DNA from 4 places in the Solwaraspora sp. WMMD406 genome. Region 3 is predicted to be linked to each of the others. Evidence: riboswitches for the same ligand, from Rfam matches in the RefSeq annotation. Region 3 holds a riboswitch; each other region holds the start of a gene.
What was found. A riboswitch is a leader RNA that binds a small molecule or an ion and turns the genes downstream of it on or off. The one in region 3 is predicted to bind cyclic di-AMP.
Positions count from the first base shown of each region.

Region 1: another riboswitch for cyclic di-AMP. It lies ahead of O7632_RS12890 (hypothetical protein); the one in region 3 lies ahead of O7632_RS25280 (NlpC/P60 family protein).
Region 2: another riboswitch for cyclic di-AMP. It lies ahead of O7632_RS05385 (hypothetical protein); the one in region 3 lies ahead of O7632_RS25280 (NlpC/P60 family protein).
Region 4: another riboswitch for cyclic di-AMP. It lies ahead of O7632_RS02310 (NlpC/P60 family protein); the one in region 3 lies ahead of O7632_RS25280 (NlpC/P60 family protein).

Region 1 covers NZ_JARUBF010000001.1:2,829,114-2,833,971, forward strand. Annotated here, with positions in the region: gene O7632_RS12885 (glycosyl hydrolase) at 1-528, opposite strand, end outside; gene O7632_RS12890 (hypothetical protein) at 947-2,104, opposite strand; cyclic di-AMP (ydaO/yuaA leader) riboswitch at 2,111-2,240, opposite strand; gene O7632_RS12895 (cation diffusion facilitator family transporter) at 2,409-3,317, opposite strand; gene O7632_RS12900 (AAA family ATPase) at 3,447-4,858, opposite strand, start outside.
Region 2 covers NZ_JARUBF010000001.1:1,198,040-1,202,897, reverse strand. Annotated here, with positions in the region: gene O7632_RS05395 (cellulose binding domain-containing protein) at 1-427, opposite strand, end outside; gene O7632_RS05390 (TrkA family potassium uptake protein) at 1,329-1,952, opposite strand; cyclic di-AMP (ydaO/yuaA leader) riboswitch at 2,306-2,442, shown strand; gene O7632_RS05385 (hypothetical protein) at 2,445-3,470, shown strand; gene O7632_RS05380 (glycoside hydrolase family 65 protein) at 3,581-4,858, opposite strand, start outside.
Region 3 covers NZ_JARUBF010000001.1:5,703,149-5,708,006, reverse strand. Annotated here, with positions in the region: gene O7632_RS25285 (sigma-70 family RNA polymerase sigma factor) at 523-1,518, shown strand; gene O7632_RS25280 (NlpC/P60 family protein) at 1,651-2,577, opposite strand; cyclic di-AMP (ydaO/yuaA leader) riboswitch at 2,621-2,753, opposite strand; gene O7632_RS25275 (DUF6232 family protein) at 3,223-3,933, shown strand; gene O7632_RS25270 (helix-turn-helix transcriptional regulator) at 3,970-4,836, opposite strand.
Region 4 covers NZ_JARUBF010000001.1:534,094-538,951, forward strand. Annotated here, with positions in the region: tRNA gene O7632_RS02295 (tRNA-Gly) at 185-258, opposite strand; gene O7632_RS02300 (pyridoxamine 5'-phosphate oxidase family protein) at 330-839, opposite strand; gene dcd (dCTP deaminase) at 928-1,506, shown strand; gene O7632_RS02310 (NlpC/P60 family protein) at 1,632-2,666, opposite strand; cyclic di-AMP (ydaO/yuaA leader) riboswitch at 2,672-2,812, opposite strand; gene O7632_RS02315 (C40 family peptidase) at 3,067-4,125, opposite strand; gene O7632_RS02320 (GPP34 family phosphoprotein) at 4,266-4,858, shown strand, end outside.

The sequences.
Region 1 (4,858 bases), 2.9 Mb from region 3:
GCCGTCCGACCAGTAGGGGCTGACCGTCCAGTCGCTCCAGCCATCGACCTTGACGTCGGGTGCGGCGAGTCCGGCCACGCCGAGGGTGAACTCCCGGGTGTACGGGTAGTGGTATTCGCCGACGCCGGTCGAGGTGCCGGAGATGGCGGCTTCGGTGGTGTACGAGATCCCGAGGCCGCCCGAGGTCGGCTGGAAGGACATCGGGTGGGCGTGCAACGGTTCGGAGTAGGCGCAGTTGTAGCGCTTGAACAGTAGCGACGACCACCAGTCATTGGTGGGTACCGCGCCGGCGGGGGCGTTGGCGGTGACGTACTGCCGGGGGTTGGTGGCGATGGTGCCGCAGGCGGTGGGGGCTGCCGCGCCGGCGGGCCGGGTCGTGGTGTAGCTGCCGGCACCGACGGTGGCGGCATCGGCGGTACGCAGTACGCCGAAGATCAGCCCGCTGGCCACCAACGCCGTGGCGGCGGTGGCGGCCAGGAGCCGGCGTGGGACGCGGCCGGATCCCACTCCACGGATCGACAGGTTCATGGTGCCTCCGGTTTGATCGGGCGCGTCGATGTCGGTAAGAAATTTCACGCCCATTAATGAGTTATTGCCAGGAGGTCACCAGAGCGGCAGACCTCTGTCAATGTCCGGGCACCGGTTTTTTCGAAGTTCCGGACCGGTGGGTCGTCTCTGTTGACAGTGCGGCCGGTGGTGCTATATAAACGCCTGAGAGAGCGCTCTCACGGGCTGTTGGGTCGATGATTACGCTGGTGAGCGGCCATGCTCTCTCATGTCGAAAGAGCGCTCTCAGCGACAGATTGTCAACTGTGGACGGTCGGCGACAGGGTCTTGCCCTCCGCGACGGGGTGCTATTGATTTCGGACGTGGACGCGGCACGAAGGCGGGCTCACCGGTACCGGTGAGCCCGCCTTCGTGCCGCGTCTCGTGCCGCGCTGCCCGATCAGTAGACGGAGAGGTGAACGTGGTTTGTGTGGTCGCTGGACGGGTCGCCGCCCGCGCCGCTGTACGCCTTCCAGCCGCTGCTCGGCAGCCAGATGCGCTTGTACCAGATCACGTAGAGCACGCCGAGTCGGTCGGCGTTGTTGATGTAGTAGTTGGCCAGGTTGTCGCCGTAGGTCTTGTCCCCACCGCTGGCGGCCCCACCGAAGCCGTTCGGCTGGGCTGCGAAGTCGCAGGCGCGTCCCTTCGGGTGCTCACCCGAGCCGCCGTTACGGAAGCAGGAGACGTATCGGGTGAAACCCGCCGCCTTCGCCTGGTTGAGCGCATGCAGGGTCCGTGGCGTGATGCAGCCCGAGGTGGTCGGGTCGTTGATGCTGCACGATTCCGAGGGCCATGAGCCGTTCGCGTTGCGTGGTGCCGGCGTGGCGGACGCGCTGCTCGAGCCCGACGACGACCCGGACGACGACGACCCGGACGACGACGACCCGGACGACGACGACCCGGACGACGACGACCCGGACGAGCTGCTGGCGGCTCGCTCGGCTGCGGCGGCCCGTTCGGCCTCGGCACGTTCCTCGGCGGCGATGGCGACGGCGAGCGCCCGCTCGGCCTGGTTCTTGCGCTGATCCATGATGGTGAGCTGCTTTCGCTGCTCGCGGATCTCGTGGTCGATGGCAGCCTTCGACCGGGTGACCTGGTCGCGGGTGCGGTACAGCTCACGCAGCTGCTTTTCCTCGTTGGCGGTCACGGCGCTCAGCGCGGCCGCCCGGTCCAGGAAGCCTTCCGGCGAGGTGCTGTTGAGCAACGCGGAGACCGGTCCCAGCCGGCCGTTACGGTACGCGCGGTCGACGAGTTGCCCGACGTTGTCGTTGCGCACCCTCAGGTCGGCCTCGATCCCGGTCAACTGTTCGGTCAGTTGCCGTTCGCGTTTGGTCGAGTGGTCGAGCGCTGCCTTCGCGTCGATCCAGCCTTTGGACGCCGCGTCGAGTTCCTTGCGCAGGCTGGGCGTGCCGCCCTCGTCGTCGGCGTCGGCGGGGGCGCGGGTCGGCGGTGCCGCTTCGGCGGACGGGCCCGGCGGGGCCCCGGTGATCGCGATCAGGACCACGGTCAGCGCCGCGAGTAACCCGAACCGGGCTCTCCTGTCAATTGTGGATGTCACGTGCGGAGTTCCTTCCGTCAGCCGCCGACCGGGTTAGCTGACGGGTTCGGGACGGAAGATCCCTACCGCTGGCGCGGATGCACCCCAGGAACGTGGTTCCCCGGCTCGCCGTGAGGCGATTAGGCGACGGCCCCCGCGAGCGCCGGAGGGGCGCCGCCCTGACGGTGGCCGGAGCCGAGACTACCGGCTGTGGAGGCTCCTGTCTCGACATTGACCAACATGTTTTGTCCAGATTAATAGGAAATATCAGATCAGCGAGGTGGCTAGTGTCGCGGGAAGGTCACGAGATTTAAGCATCCACTAATCACCAGTGGGTCGGTCCGCAGGCGTCGGTCGGTGTCGGAGGTTCGACTTGTAGCGTAGCGTGATCGATCCCGAACTCGCGGTGCAAAGCTGTTCTGGCGTCGCGTAGCACCCCGCCGATCTCGGCCGCCGGTTCCACGGTCAGGTGCGCCGAGGCCACCTCCATCCCCGAGGTGAGCGTCCAGACGTGCAGGTCGTGCACGTCCCGCACCCCGGGTACGGCCGCCAGACAGTCCCGCACCCGCGGCACGTCCAGGTGCTTCGGGGCGGCCTGCACCAGGATCCGGATCGCGGCGGTGGCCAGTCGCCAGGTGCGCGGCAGGATGAACAGACCCACACCGACGGCGACCGCCGGATCGGCGTACCACCAGCCGGTGGTGGCGATCACGAGCGCGGCGGCGATCACGCCGACCGACCCGATCAGGTCACCGAAGACTTCGAGGTGGGCGCCGCGTACGTTGATGTTGTCCCGCGCGCCGGCCCGCAGCAGGGCGAAGGCGACCACGTTGGCCACCAGTCCGGCCAAGGCCACCACCAGCATCGGTCCGGCCGGCACCGGCTCCGGTGCCGCGAACCGGCGGACCGCCTCGACCAGTACGTAGACCGCGACCCCGCCGAGCAGGATCGCGTTGGTCAGGGCGGCCAGCACTTCCAACCGGTAGAGGCCGAAGGTGCGCTGCGGATCGTCAGTGGGTCGGCGGGTCGCGGTGATCGCGGCCAGGGCCATTCCGATGCCCAGGACGTCGGTGAACATGTGACCGGCGTCGGAGAGCAGCGCGAGGGAGCCGGTCAGCAGCGCGGCCACCGCTTCGACGACCATGAAGACCGCCAACAGGACGAACGCTGCCCAGAGTCGCCCCCGGTGCCGCAGGCCGGCGGCGCTCGCGCCGTGATCGTGTCCCGCGCCCACGCTCGCCACCTTCCGTCGTCCGGCCCACCAACAGCAGATTAATGCGCACATCGCTATATGTGCAATAAAGAGCGGTGGTGAAGTCGGCCGAGTCGTCTCGCCAAGTCGTCCCGCCGAGTCGAAACCCGCCTACCGGCCGGGGACCTCGCCGAGTCCGACCGAGTCGTCCCGTGCCTCGTCGATGGTGATCAGCCGCTGAGTCGCGCGGGACAGTGCGACATAGAGCGTGCGCACACCTGCCTCCGACTCCGTACGGATCTCGGCGCCGCCGACCAGCACCACCCCGTCGTACTCCATGCCCTTGGCCTGCAAGCTCGACACCACCCGCAGCCGGGGGTCGGCGAAGCCCTCGAGCCAGCCGGCCACCTCCTCGTGCCGGGCCAACGGCGCGATCACCCCCACCGTCCCCTCCACCGCGGTGAGCAGTGCGGTCGCCGCGTCGCGTACCGCCGCAGGCAGCGCCGCCGCCGCGACCCGGTCCTGCCGTGGCACCACGCCGGTGGACCGTACCGCCGCCGGCAGTACGGCGTCGGGCGCGATCTCCCGGATCACCCCGGCCGCCAACTCGAAAATCTCCGCCGGATTGCGGTAGTTGGTGGTCAGCACGAACTCCCGTCGCGGCCGCCGCCCCAACGCCCGGTCCCGGGCCTGGGCCAGCTCGACCGGATCCCCGGTCCACGACGTCTGCGCCGGATCCCCGACCACCGTCCAGGAAGCGAGCCGCCCCCGACGCCCGATCATCCGCCACTGCATCGGCGAGACGTCCTGCGACTCGTCGACCACGACGTGGGCGTACTCCCGGTAGTCGGCGGGCCGCTCGGCGGCCATCGCCCGCGCGGCCCGCTCCCGGTCCGCGAACGTCGTCACCTCCCGGACCCCGGCGGCGACCTGGAACGGATCCCGCCGCTGGCGGCGCGGTTGCGGCGGCCGACCCAGCATCTCGTCCAACTCGTCCAGCAACGCCACGTCGGCGATGGTCGGACCCCGCTGCGGCACGTCCTGCCAGGAAGCCCCGAGCAGTGCGACCTCCGCCGGGTCCAGCACGCCGCGCGCGTACCGGCGCAGCCGTTCCGGCCGGGCCAGCCAGGCCAACACGTGCCGGGGGAGCAGCCGTGGCCACCAGGCCCGCAGGAAGTCCCGGAAGTCGGCCCGCTCGGACAGATCGTCCTCGAACTCGGCCTGTGTCGGCAGCCGGTCCGCCGATACCAGCCGCTGGGCCTGCGCCCACAGCGCGTCGAACAGCCCGTCGATCCCGGCCCGACGTACCTCGTTGCGCCGGGCCCCCCGAGGCAACGCGCGAGCCCGGATGCCGTCCAGCTCCGCCGTCCGCAGCCGCAGCAGCTGACCCCGGTAGAGTAGCCGAAGCTCGGTGGGACCATCGGGTACCGCGTCGCGGACCGCTCGCTCCAGCACCCGCCGCATCCGCAGCGAACCCTTGACCACGGCCACCGCCGCCGGGTCGGTACGGACCGCCGACGTCCCGGGCACCAGTGAGCCCAACGACCGCAAGGTCGCGGTCTCCTCGCCCAGCGCGGGCAGCA
Region 2 (4,858 bases), 4.5 Mb from region 3:
AGGTCGACCGGTTGCCGGCCGCGTCGTAGGCGTACGCCCAGAACTGGTAGGTGACCGAGGGGTACAGCCCGTCGATGGTGATCTCGTTGGTCGGAGTTCGCTTGATGAGGATGTAGTCGGACTGGAGTTGGGCGACTTCGTACCCGGCCACTCCGACGTCGTCGGTGGACGCCGCCCAGGTGAGGGTGACGTCGGTCTCGCTGATGTCGACGACGGTGATCGGCCCGGGGGTCGTCGGTGGCGTGGTGTCCGCCGTGGTCGTGGCTGCTGCCGCCGGTACCGCCGGCAGCAGCAGGATCGCGGTCACACCGACCGCCAGGGCCGTCAGGGAGGCCGAGCGGAACGGTCGCCGCCGGCTGGCGGGTACGCCGGGTTCCTGCGGAGGTGCGGTACGACGGCTGGGGTGGGACGAGTGGAGTTCCGGCATTGGCCCTCGATTCCGTTGTCGGGCGCGGCAGGACGGCAGGGCACCCATTCATTCATGATTGACGATGCATGAGCTCGGGCATCTATGATATAGATCACTAGCGATTCGTGGCTCGAGACGCGCCGGGCGATGCCACACCGGCCCTGAGCCCGTCTCGCCCGCGCCGCGCGGCCGCCCGCCGCGAGCGCCCGAACGTCGCCGGCCCACCATCTGCGGCGCCACCCCGACACCGGTCGCCACCCGACGGAACCGACCGCGAGCTGCGGGAACGATCTTCACCACCAGCACCTCGCCCCGTCCGACGAGGGCCACGGTGATCGATCTCGTCCGGGACCTATACACAATCAAGCCCGCCGATACATCGGCGGGCTGGGTGAGGCTGTCGGTCGAACCGGCGTCGCGGTCCTGACTTGTCGGCGATTCCACGTCGTAACAATCGGGGACTAGCGTGGGGACGGGGAGGGCAACCCCCGTCCCCACCATCAGTTACTCACACGCACGAGTGGAATGGCGTCCAGGTCGTGCGTGACGCGCGGGAGCCGGGCCACGCGAGTGGCTCTGGTTCCACCTCCTCTCGACAGGTGGTGCGTGGCTGGCGGCGGAGTCCGGGCTGGCCCGCCGCCAGCCGTACGGCTGAGCGGTCGGCGCGGATGAGGCAAGGCCTCGTCGCGCCATACGTAGTTCACCGTTCGGGGTGCACATCCATCAATGGAAGCGCTCCCATGGGAGGACTGTAGCCTGAGTCACGAGTTTGCGAAAGTCCAAAGCCTGATCAGCTCACGAAATGAAGGCGTGACGAGACGGTTACGACCTGGATCAGAGGCGGACGATCACCGGAAACCCTTCCGACATCGACCGTTGGCCCGCCGGACCAGGCCGGGACGCCCGCAGGACGGACGAGTCAGCGACCGAACTTCTCGACCTGGGCGGTCGCACCGGCGACGATCAGCAACGCGTCCGGCGGGATCACCGTCTCCGGGCCGGCGTAGCGGAAGTCCGCGTCCCGCTCCTTGATTCCGACCACGGTGATGCCGTACTGCTGGCGCAGCCGTGACCGGGCCAGCGTCTGGCCGGCCGCCTGCGGCGGGGCACAGACCTTGGCGATCGCGAACCCGTCGTCGAACTCGATGAAGTCGATCATCTTGCTGGCCAGCAGGTGCGCCACCCGGTCGCCCATGGCCGCCTCGGGGAAAATCACGTGATCCGCGCCGACGGACGCCAGGATGCGCCCGTGCTTGGCGGTGATCGCCTTCGCCCAGATCTCCGCCACACCGACCTCGGTCAGCGCCACCACGGTGAGGATGCTCGCCTCGATGTCCGAACCGATGCCGACAACAGCCCGGCGGTATCCACCCACGCCCAGTTGCCGCAGCACCGCCTCGTCGGTGGCGTCGGCTTCGACCGCCCGGGGCAGCCGGTCCGCCCAGTGCTGCACCCGCTTGGGATGGTCGTCGATGCCGAGGACCTCGTGACCGAGCCGCCGCAGCGAACCGGCGACCTGTCCGCCGAACCGGCCGAGACCGATGACCACGACCGGATCATCGGTCGGTGCCTCAGGATCGGAGGAACCCGGTGCCCCGGGGTCGGAGGAACTCTGTTCCGGCACGCCACGCCCCCACCCTGCCGTCGATGGACCGGACTGATAAACAAAACGCCTTTATGAGACCTTATCCCTTCAAAGCGTGATCGTGGAGTGGGATGGCATCACCCATCCGGCAACCCCCGGTGCACCCTCGAATGCAGACAGTGGACGTTACCGAAAGCGTTGTCCGTTAACGTGATTTTGCTGCTCAGTGACGCCCATCGAGGTGTCGAAGCCGCTCACCGATCCGGTAAGCTTGCCGGCGGTCTCCGCCCGGTGGCGCCCCCCGGTGCCGGCGGTGACCGCCGCCCAATCACCCTCCGGGGTGAGCCGGGGAACCAGGTTCCACTGGGGTGAATCCGCGATCACGCGGTAGGGATCGTTCCGTCCCGAACCCGTCAGCTAACTCGGTCGGCGGCCAAGGAAAGGAACAGGATGACCGCACCCCTCCGCCGGCGGTTCACGCTGGCCTCGGCGCTCGTCGCCGTCACCGCCCTGCTCGCCGGCGGCCTCGTCGCCCCGTCTTCCGCCGCCGCCGCGCCGTCCACGCCGGAGGGCGAAGGCGCGCCCCCGCTGCTGAGTGAAGTGCTGGACTCCACCGGTCGCGGATTCGTCGAAGCCAAGGCTGCCGTCGAGGAGTCCCGCAAGCGACAGCTGCAGCTCAGCCTCGAACTGGAGAAGGTCGAGGACCGCCTGGCGGCGCTAACTCCGCAAATCGGGCAGGTCGCCTCCAACTCCTACCGGCTGGGTCGGATCACCCCGGTCATGGTGCTACTCAACAGCGCCAGCCCGGACGATCTGCTGGACCGGGCCGAAGGCCTGGACATGATCGCCATGCACGACAACAAGCGGGTACGGGAACTCAACGAGGCTCGGGAGCAGGCCGAGCGGGCCAAGGCCGCGATCGACGCCGAGGTGGCCCGCGAGGAGCAGCAACTCGAAGTGATGGCCCGGCAGAAGCGGGAGGCCGAGAAGGCGCTGCAGCTGGTCGGAGCGGTGGCCACCAACGGTTTCGTCTCGGCGACCTCACCGGTGGCCGCCCAGGCGCCACGCAACTCGGACGGCTCCTGGCCCTCGCAGTCGTGCAGCCTGGACGACCCCACCACGAACGGTTGCATCACCCCACGCACGATGCACGCGCTCAACGAAGCCAAGAAGGCCGGGTTCACCCGCTTCGTCTCCTGCTTCCGGCCAGGTGGCCCGTTCGAACACCCGAAGGGCCGGGCCTGCGACTTCTCGATGCAGTCCAGTGGCTTCGGCGGAGACGCGACCGGCGACGCCCGGCTCTACGGCAACAACCTGACCGCGTTCCTGGTCCGCAACGCCGACAAGCTCGGCATCCTCTACGTCATCTGGTACCGCCAGTTCTGGTCCCCGACCACCGGCTGGAGTTCCTACAGCGGCGCCGGGGGCGACCCGAGCAGCGACCACACCAACCACGTACATCTGTCTCTGCTGTGACGGGTGCCGCGCCGGCCGGTCTGGACGACCCGACCGGCGCGGCACCTCGAACAGGCGTGGACGGCGGCACCTCGAACAGGCGTGGAGGGTAGGACGGTGCCGCCAGCCGGTCAGTCCGTGCGGGCCGAACGACGCACCGGGGACCGGCCCGCCGGCTGCTGCGGCGGCGGCCCGGACGGACCAGCGGTCGGGATCGTCTTGGTCACCGGCTTGTCGGCGGCGACGGTGATCGGCTCGCCGTGGTGGGTCAGGTCGATGCTGGCGTTCGGGTCGCCGTCGCGCAACGAGTACGTGACCTCGTCGCGCTGGACGGACACCCGCAACCGCATCCCCCGCCACATCATGGCGAACTCCAGCCGGTTGATCCGTTGCGGCAACCGGGGTGCGAAGGAGAGTTCACCGGTGTGGTCCCGCATCCCGCCGAACCCGGCCACCAAGGCGATCCACGCCCCGGCGAGCGCCGCGACGTGGATGCCGTCCCGGGTGTTGCGGTTGATGTCGTGCAGGTCCATCAACGCCGCCTCGCCCATGTAGTCGTGGGCGAGTTCGAGATGTCCCGTCTCGGCGGCGATCACCGACTGGGTGCACGCCGACAGCGACGAGTCACGAACCGTACGGCGCTCGTAGTAGGCGAAGTTGCGGACCTTCTCCTCGTCGGTGAAGGCGTCCCCCCGCCAGTGCATCGCCAACGCCAGGTCGGCCTGCTTGACCACCTGCTTGCGGTAGAGATCGAAGTACGGATAGTGCAGCAGCAGCGGATAGTGGTCCTGCGGGGTGCCCTGGAAATCCCACTCCTGATGCCGGGTGAACCCGGCCGACTGCGGATGCACCCCGAGTTCGTCGTCGTACGGAATGTGCATCGACAGCGCCGCGTCCCGCCAGGCGGCAGTCTCCTCGTCGTCGACGCCGAGCACCCAGGCCCGGTCGGCGTACCGCAGTGCGCAGTCGGCCGCCGACAGCAGGTTCCGCTGCGCCATCAGATTGGTGTAGATGTTGTCGTCCACGACCGCGGTGTACTCGTCCGGCCCGGTCACCCCGTCGATGTGGAACCGCCCGTGCCGGTCGTGGTGCCCGAGCGAACGCCACAGCCGGGCCGTCTCGACCAGCAGTTCGAGACCGATCTCGCGTTCGAACTCGGCGTCTCCGGTTGCCTGCACGTAGCGCCGGACCGCGTCGGCGATGTCCGCCGCGACGTGGAAGGCGGCGGTGCCGGCCGGCCAGTACGCCGAACACTCCTGCCCCCGGATGGTGCGCCACGGGAAGGCCGCCCCGTTGAGCCCGAGCATCCGGGCCCGTTCCCGCGCCTGGTCCAGGGTCGAGTGCCGCCAGCGCAGCACCGAGGCGACCGCCGCCGGCTGGGTGTAGGTCAGCACCGGCAGCACGAACAT
Region 3 (4,858 bases):
GGCCGGACCGCCCGGCTCGGTAGCGGACACCGTGCCGCTCGGCGAACCGCCGGCCGCGATGAACCGGGTACCCGATAGAACCGTACTCCAGGCCGGATGGGACGAGTGACCGCCGCTAGTGACGAGGATCGCAGGTAGGCCAGTGACGGGAATCGCTGCGACGCCGTGCTGGTCATGGTCTGCTGGACAGCCAGGTGTCCCGCCGACCACGCGCCGGCCGCTAGCAGGCCACCGGCGGTTGGTCGCGGCGCGCGACGACCGTTCGCGGCGCGGGCGACGGAGGCGGCGGCGGAGCTGGCGGGCGCGGCGACGGAGCTGGCGGTACGGCGCCAGGGCGGCACCTGGCAGGAAACGTCAATCCCGCTCACAGCAATTACTCAGGCAATCATGTCAGCTTCAACTCACGAGACGGAATCCCCGGCACGTCTCATCTGTTGTGTAGGTGTCAGCGCCGTACGGCGGCACCACCACAACGGTACGCCGGACCGGAGGGCAGACGTGTCGGGGGAGAGGCTGATGGAGATGCGCGTCGCAGGTGACAAGGCAAGTGGGGTAAACGAGGGGACCGTGGGCAACGTGGAGAAGACGATGGCTTTGCGGACCGACGAGGTTGCCGAGGAACGGGACCTGGTCGGCGTCTACCTGCATGAGATCTCCCGGACGCCGCTGCTCGACGCGGCCGGGGAAGTTGACCTCTCCAAGGCGATCGAGGCCGGACTGTACGCGGAGCACCTGCTGGAGCAGGGCATGCCGCGGCCGGGCGTGAGCCGTGAGGAGCTGGAACGGCTGGTCGTCGACGGTGAACGGGCCAAGGACCTGTTCATCCGCGCCAACCTGCGGCTGGTGGTGTCGATCGCCCGGCGCTACGTACGGTCGGGCATGCCCATGCTGGACCTGATCCAGGAGGGCAACACCGGTCTGGTCCGGGCGGTGGAGAAGTTCGACTACGAGCGCGGCTACAAGTTCTCGACGTACGCCACCTGGTGGATCCGGCAGGCGATCAGCCGGGCCATCGCCCAGCAGGAGCGGACCGTCCGACTGCCGGTGCACCTGGTCGAGGACGTCAACCGGATGCGCAACGTCGCCCGCCAGCTCACCCGCGAACTGGGCTCGGATCCCGAGCCCGAGCAGATCGCGGCATCGCTGGGCGTACCGGTCGAGCGGGTGCACGAGCTCGTTCGCTGGTCGCAGGACACCGTATCGTTGGATACCCCGGTCGGTGACGACGGGGACACCAACCTCGGCGACCTGGTCGCCGACAGCGACGCGCCGTCGCCGGAGGACATCGTGCTGACCGGGCTGGAGCGGCAGCGGATCGAAGGTTTGCTCAACCATCTCGACGACCGGTCCGCCGGCATCATGCGGGCCCGGTACGGCCTGGAAGACGGTCGGGAGCATTCACTGACCGAGGTGGCGTCGCGGTTCTCGCTGTCCCGGGAACGGATCCGCCAGCTGGAGATCCAGGCTCTCGGCCGGCTGCGGGAGTTGGCTCGGGCCGAGGGCCTGCAGGCCGCCTAGGCAGCCACACCGACCGAACGTCAGCGGCCGGCGATCCCATCGGATCGCCGGCCGCCGACGTTCTCGTCGGTACTCGTGGTGCTCGGCCGAGGCCTGGGTGTGTCCAGCCGAGGCCTGGTAGGCGGCAGGACCTCAGCGCACCCGGCCGTAGCCGTACGGGGTCATCATGTCCACGCTGGCCAGCTCGACGCTGCGGCCGAAGGTGGGAGCGTGGATGACCTTGCCGTTGCCGACGTAGAGCGCGACGTGGGCGAGCCCGTTGTAGAAGACCAGATCCCCGGGCTGCAACGAGCCACGGTTGATCTTGGCCACCACGTCCCACTGCATCGCGGCGTTGTGCGGCAGGCTCTTGCCGGCCTTGCGCCACGCGGCGAGGGTGAGCCCCGAGCAGTCGTAGCCGTTCGGCCCGCTCGAGGCCCAGACGTACGGCTTGCCGATCGCTCCGTACGCGAACTCGACGGCCACGCCGGCCGCGCCGGAGATCGAGGGGACGGTGCCGGTGTACGACGAGCCGGTCTCGGTCGCCGCGCCGTACGCTCGTTCCCGCTTGGCGTACAGCTCGTCGATGTCCTCCTCGATCGCCTTCTTGCGTTCGGAGAGTTCCGTGACCTGGGCTTCCTGCTTGGTCAGCGCCGCCTGTAGCTTTTCCTGCTCGGCGAGGTAGGTCGCCTGGGTGCTGGTGAAGTCGGTTAGTCGCTGCTGACGATCCCGGGCCAGGTGATCGAGGGTGTCGAGCCGGTGCACGAACGTGTCGGAGGTGCCGTCGAGCAGTGCGCTCGCGGTGCTCATTCCGCCAGATTTGTACGCAGTTACCGCGATCTGTCCGACTTCGATCTCGGCCTGGCTCAGTTCGGCCCGCAGCGGACCCAGCTTGGTGTCGATCTCCTCGATCGCCGCGCGGGTCGCCTTGGTCTCCTCGTTGAGTCGGTTGTACGACTCGACCACCTTCGCGAGCTCGGTGGATTCCTTGTTGATCTGCTGCGTGAGTTCGCTGACGGTGGGCTGGGCGGACGCCACCGTGGCGGGGACCACCAGACCGATGGTGACTCCGGTCAGCATGACGGCGCGCAGCAGAATCCGCGCTGATGACAAGAACGCAGAACCCCTCTTCCTTTGCCGCCTACCGGGTTAGCTGACGGATTCGGACGGGAAGTTCGCCCTACCGCGAGACGCGGATTCACCCCAGGTGCACCTTGGGTCCCCGGCCACCACGCCAGTACGTGCAAAGAATTACTGTGCGTCACTGGGGAGTGATGATTCGGCGGCACTGGGCCGGCGTCACCACGGTCGGTGACTGGCGACCGGACCAGCGGGTCCAATTTAGCGGTAAGGATGTACTCCGGAAAGGGCCGCCAATGTGATGGTTGGCATCCGGGCGGCTCGATCGTCGGGAGGGTCACGGAAAGTGGCCACATGTCATTTCTGAGTCACTGAGGAGCCTCGAATAAGGTGGTGGGTCGGGGAATTCCGGCGTCCTCCGAACCGCCGCACGGATCGTGGGCGAGATGTGGCATTAGTCGGTCTGCGCGCTGATCGGTAGCCGTCAAGCAGGAGAAACCGCTACCAAAGGCTCGAATCGACGTCCAGGATGCGTCCTGCCGTCCGTCAGTCTGCTAGGTGGCAGATTGCGATGCTTCCATTGAGTAGCTCGCCGTTTGCACAATGGACCCAAGGTCAGCGCCGCTCGAGCCCTCGGAGGCCGCCATGCGTGCTACTCGCCAGACCCCGCCTCGCCGGGGATCCCCGCTCATCCGGCCAGCCGGTCGGCGTGAGGACACCGTCCCCCGGCGGGACACCGTCCCCCGCCCCCGCACCTCCGGTGGCCGGGACAGCGTACTCGCGGCCCGCGACGGTCGGGGTCGCCTCGTCGGCGCGGCGTGGCCCGAGGAGACGGCGGCCGACGTCACCGCGACCAGCGCCGACGTGCCCGGCCGTGCGTTCTACCGCCAACCCGGTATCGAGGTGACCACCCGATGGTTCGTCGTGGCCGGTCGGCGGTTCGCCATCACAGACCTCACTGACCTGCGGACCGCCCGGGGGCCCCGGGACCCGCTGGCCGTACGGGCCGGCGGAGTCGTCGCCGTCGTGCTGGCCGTGATCGCCGTGGTGATCGGCTTCACCCGGGGCCTGGACCAGGTGAGTGCCCTCGCCTACCTCGCGCTGCTGGTCGCTGCCTTCATCCCGGTCGGGATCGCCTGGCTGGCGGACCGGCTGCGACCACGGTCGTTCGAACTCTGGGGCCGGCATCGGGGCGGGATGATGCTGCTGTTCAGCAGCGACGAGGAGCGTCAGTACGGCCAGGTGAGCCGGGCGCTGATGCGGGCCAGGGAGGTGTCCCGGCTGTCCGGACCGAACGATGCGATGGTCACCATCGAGCCGTGGGTGCCGGATCGGCACCGACCGGCGGACGACTGACGGACCCGACCTCGGACGCGCTCCTCGGCCCCGATGCTAGCCGAGCTCCTCGGCGATTCGTCGCAGCAGCGCGACCGAGTCGGCGGGGGAGAGCGACTCGGCCCTCAGCCGGTCGAAGACGTGCTGGTAAGAGCGGACGTCGGCGGGTCGGTCGATGATCTCCTCGACCAGCGCGCTCTCCACGTAGACCACGTCGCCGTCCTCGTGGTCGGCGAACCGCAGGATGACGAACGGACCGAGCACGGTGTTGCTGCCGGCGGTGAACGGCAGGACCCGTACGGTGATCCCGGTTCTCGCGCACATCGTCGCCACGTGCCGCAACTGCTCGCGCAACACTCGGGTTCCGCCGGTGACCCGTCGCAGGGCCGCCTCGTCGAGGATCACCTCGATCTGCGGTGGATCGGCGCCGTGCAGCACCGCGTGCTGGCGCGCCAGCCGGATCTGGACCCGGCTCTCGATCTCGGCGGCCGGCACGTGGTGCGGCCCGTCGGCCGGGATGACCGCGCGGGCGTACTCCTCGGTCTGTAGCAGCCCGGGAAAGCTGATCGGCTGGAAGTACTGCAGCACGGCGGCGTCCGCCTCCAAGCCGATGTACGCCGCGTAGGCCGGTGGCACCCGGTCCTTGTATCCGCTCCACCAGGCCCGGCGACGGGCAGCGCGGGCGAGTTCGACCATCTGGGCGACCTGTTGGTGGTCGCGTACGCCGTACAGGTCGAGCAGGGCCTTGACGTCGTTGGTCGAGACGCTGACCGATCCCGACTCGATCCTGATCAGTTTCGACAGGGACCAGTCCATCTGGCGTGCCACGTGATCCTGAGTGAGGTCCGCGGCTTCGCGGGCCCGTCGCAGCGCGGCACGAAGACGGCGACGGCCGATCGTCGGTCCCTGGTGTCGGGCAGGCATGGAACGCTCCGGGGGGTGAGCC
Region 4 (4,858 bases), 5.2 Mb from region 3:
CCATGCAGCGCGTGGGTTCCTCCTGGCCCTCGCGGCCTTCATTAGCGCTGTGACCAGCTTGATCATCGCTCTAGCTCGCGGCTAAGCGTGACAATGGCCCGCTAATGGCCCCCGCCTGTTTCAGCATCTCCTAGAGTTACGGAAGCCCTGGCGGACCATTGGTCCTGACCAGGGCTTCCGTGCGTGGAGCGGGTGACGGGAATCGAACCCGCACTGTCAGCTTGGGAAGCTGATGTTCTGCCATTGAACTACACCCGCGAGCGGGATCACTCTACCTCGCCAGAGCGTCGGGTGCGCAACAGGGCTCAGCCGCTCAGCAGGCCGACTGCTCAGCAGGCGACCTGGTCGGGCAGCGGGCTGCGTACGCTGTCGCTGGTCGGATCGAGCCACACCTGTACGGCGGGCTGTTCGACGAGCGCGGCGGTGGCGTGGGCCGCCGAGCGTCGGGCGATCATCGCCACGTCGACGGTGAACTCGAACAGCCGCCAGTCGACGTGTGGCGACGCCCCCAGCTCGCCGGCGAGCCGGGCCACCCGGGCGACGTCGTCGACCGGATGCGCCCGCCCGGCCAGGTAGGCCTCGTCGTCGCTCTCCTCCGGCGGGAACGAGTGGAGCGCGTAGCGGCCGTCGCGCTCCAGGTCTCGACGCTTGGGCGAGTCGATGATGAAGCAGAACAACCCGTGCTGGGTGATCACCGGGGAGACCGGGTGCACACGCGGGCCGCCGTCGGCCCGGACCGTGGCGAGGTAGCCAAGGCCGGGACCGTACTGCTGCATGAGGAGTCGGATCGCCGTGGCCAGCCGGGGCTCGTCGGCTGCGAACTCGGACCAGGTCGCCATGCCGACAGCCTATCGAACATGTGTTCGAATATCCAGCGAACGCGCTGCCCGTGCCCGCTGCGCGCGGCACGGTCGCTATGGTGTGACGATGCTCCTCTCCGACCGGGACATCGTCGCGGAGACCAAGAACGGCAACCTGTCGCTCGATCCGTTCGAGCCCGCACTCATCCAGCCGTCCAGCATCGATGTCCGGCTCGACCGCTACTTCCGAGTCTTCAACAACCACCTCTACACCCACATCGACCCGTCGACCCGACAGGACGACCTGACGTCCCAGGTCGAGGTCCCGGCGGGCGACCCATTCGTGCTGCACCCCGGCGAGTTCGTCCTCGCCTCCACACTCGAGGTCGTTTCCCTGGGCGACGCGCTCGCCGCCCGGCTGGAGGGCAAGTCGAGCCTGGGGCGGCTGGGGCTGCTGACCCACTCGACCGCCGGCTTCATCGATCCAGGATTTTCCGGCCACGTCACGCTGGAGCTCTCCAACGTCGCCAACCTGCCGATCAAGCTGTGGCCGGGGATGAAGATCGGCCAGCTGTGCATCTTCCGGCTCTCCTCCGCCGCCGAACACCCCTACGGATCGTCGGTCTACGGTTCGCGCTACCAGGGGCAACGTGGACCGACTCCGAGCCGTTCGTGGAAGCAGTGGCGGACCTGGCCAACCGGCTGAGCCAGATGGCGAAAGGCGCCCTCCCAAGCCGGGGGGAGACCTGGGAGGACGCCTTTCCTGGTGGCCGGTGCCGCCGCACGACGGGGGAATCTGCGGCGTGCGCCAGGCCATGGGGAGGAGTGGAGCTATCCGGGCCTGCCGTAGCTGTGAACGTCAGAACCGATCTTGCGCATCTGGACCGGTTCACCGGCGCGTGAGGCGTGCACGATCCATCCGTCGCCGACGTACATGCCGACGTGCGACAGACCGCTGTAGTAGAAGATCAGGTCGCCGGGACGGAGTTCGGATCGGCTGACGCTCGGGATCACCTGACGTTGCCGGGCGGCGTTGTGCGGCAGCGAGACGCCACCCTGTCGCCACGCGGCCGAGGTCAGTCCGGAACAGTCGTAGCTGTTCGGACCCCCGGACCCCCAGACGTACGGTTTGCCGATCTGCGCGCAGGCGAACGTGACCGCCTTGCCCGCCGCGCCGCCCGGGTAGCTCGCCGGGCAGGGCGCCGGGCGCAGCGAGCCGAGCGTGGTGGTCGACCCGTACGCCTCGAGCCGCAGGTCCTGCAGCCGGTCGACTTCGGCGTCGATCTCCTTGGCCTTGGCCGCCAACTGCGCTTCGGTACGGGTCAACTCGACCACGAGCGCGTCGAGCGGTTCCTTCTGGGCGGCGTACTCCTCCTTGAGGTCGACCACCGCCTGCACGTCGCGGGCCTGCCGACGGGCGAACTGGTCGAGCAGCTCGAGCTGGTCGGCGAGGGCGGTCGGGGTGCCGTTCGTCAGGATCGCGTTGACCATCGAAGGGCTGCCGCCCTTGTATGACCGGGCGGCGAACTCACTGACCCGGTCCATGGCCAGATCGATCTGAATCTGCAGCGGCTGGATCTTGTCGGCGAGTGCTTTCGCCTGCTTCTTCTTGGCGTTGAGGTCCTGGCGGACCGCGTTGTGCCGTTCGATCGTGGGCTCGAGCTCGGCCCACACCTCGTCGATCTGGGCTTCGATCTGCGCGACGGTCGGTTGGGCCTGGACCGGTGCCGCGGTCAACAGCAGACCGACACCGGTGGTGACGGCGAGCGCGGCGTCGACGAACCGTCGACGGGTACGGCGTGGCTGGCGCGGCTCGCGGTCCCGGTCGGGCCACTCGGAGCTCAGCCGCAGGGCTTTCCTAGCCACCGGACTCCTTCTCCCCAGACCGCCTACCGGGTTAGCTGACGGGTTCGGGCGGAAGAGAGACGCCCTACCGCAGGGAAGCTGCGGACTCACCCCGAGGTGCCTGGGTCCCCGGTTCGTTGTGCGCGACGATTCGGCGGTGTCGGGCCGAGGCCAACCGGGGTGGCTGGCGTCCTCCCGACTCGACGATCCCCAAGAGTAGAGAGTGGCGTTCTTCAGACGCAAGCGACTAGACTACTCATTTCTTTGCGTGAACGTACGATCGCAATTAGTATCGCTGTTCGTCGATCAAACGTTCGAATGAAGCGGGTGGGCCGCCTGATATCGAGACGACCCACCCGAGCGGCCCGCTCGCCGACCGACTATCGCCGCGCCGCACCACCCCTGCCGCCGACCTGCACGATCAACCCACGCGCCGGAATCCAGCGACCGGCATGTGATCGATGTTCTCCATTTGCACCGGCTGTCCCGCGCGGGGCGCGTGCACCATGAGACCGTTTCCGATGTACAAACCCACGTGATGTAGATCACTAAAGAAGAAGACCAAATCGCCCGGTCTGGCCTCCGAACGGCTGATCGAACGGCCCTCGTTCCACTGGGCACCGGTGTAATGAGTCAGCCGTACGCCCGCCTGCGCCCAGGCGTACTGGGTCAGGCCGGAACAGTCGAATGCGTTCGGCCCGGTGGCCCCCCAGACGTACGGCTTGCCGAGTTGGGCACACGCCGTCCGGACCGCGGTTCCGGCCGCACCACCGACCGACACCGCCGGACAGGGCCCCGACGCGCCGGAGCCTCCGCTCGTGCTCGCCGTCCGGTACGCGGCGGTACGCATCTGCTCCAAGCGGTCGATCTCCGCGTCGATCGCTTTACGCTTGGCCGCGAGTTCGGCGTCCTGCTGCTGCTGGGTGGCAATGAGCTCGTCGAGGGTCCGCTTCTGCGCCAGATATTCGTCCCGGGTGGCGAGCACCGCAGCGATCTGCTCATGCCGCTGCTTGGTCAGCCGGTCGAGCACGAGGAGTTGATCGGCGAGACTGGTCGGCGACCCCGTTGTCAGCAAGGCGTTGAGCTCGCTCGACGGACCCGTACGGTAATAGCGGTTCGCGACCTCGCCGATCTCGTCGGCGGCGAGGTCGGCCTGCAGCGACAGCGGACGGATCCGCTCGTCCAGGTCGGCGGCCTTCTTCTGATTGGCCCGAAGTTCGCTGTGCACCTTGTTGTACTGCTCGATGACCGGTTCGAGCTTCAGCCACTGAGCGTCGAGCTCGGCCTCGATCTCGGCCAGCGTGGGCTCCGCCTGAGCCGGGACGGCCGGCAGCAGCGTCAAGACCAGCGGCACCAGCACGGCCAGGATTGCTCGGCCCGAGATCACCAATGAACGCTTCACGTATCCGAATTGCGACCGAGAGTAATCTCGGGTGTGCGAATGGGTGAGCACACGTGCCATTGGCAGCGACTCCTTCATTAACGATCGCCGGGGCCTCGCGGGCGGGGGAACGGAGGCCGACATCCGCAGCGGTCGGGCTCCCACCTTATTGGAATCGCCGCCGAACCTTCAAGACGGTGTCGCGGGCGCATACCGTCAGACCGGGTTAGCGTGACGTCATGAGTGCGCTCATCCTGGCCGAGGAACTCACCCTGCTCGCCTACGACGACCAGTCAGGTGACCCGATAGTCGGATCGCCCGAGCTGGACTACGCCGTCAGTGGAGCCATCCTGCTCGATCTCGCCCTCGACGGTGCGGTCACCGTCCACCCCGACGGTACGGTCCACCCCGACGGTACGGTCCACCCCGACGATGCGGGCACCGTCCACCCCGACGATGCGGGCACCGTCCATCCCGACGGTACGGTCGCGGCTGCGACGGCCGGGCCGGCGGAAGCCGATCGTCGTCATCTCGACCGGGCCGCGGCAACCATCAGGGCCGCCGACCCGCACCCGGTCGAACACTGGATCGTCGAGTTGTCCCACAAGCTGGTCCCCCGGATCCTCGACGGGCTGGTCACCGCTGGCGTGCTGCGTCGAGAGCGGGACCGGGTGTTCTGGGTGTTTCCGCACACCCGCTTCGCCGCCCCCGACAGCAGGCGCCCACCGGCGGAGGCCGAGGCCCGTACCCGGCTGCGGAGCGCCGTCCGACACTCGTCCGACCCGGTGGACGAGCGGACCGCCGCGCTGGGGGCGTTGGTGCACGCCCTCGA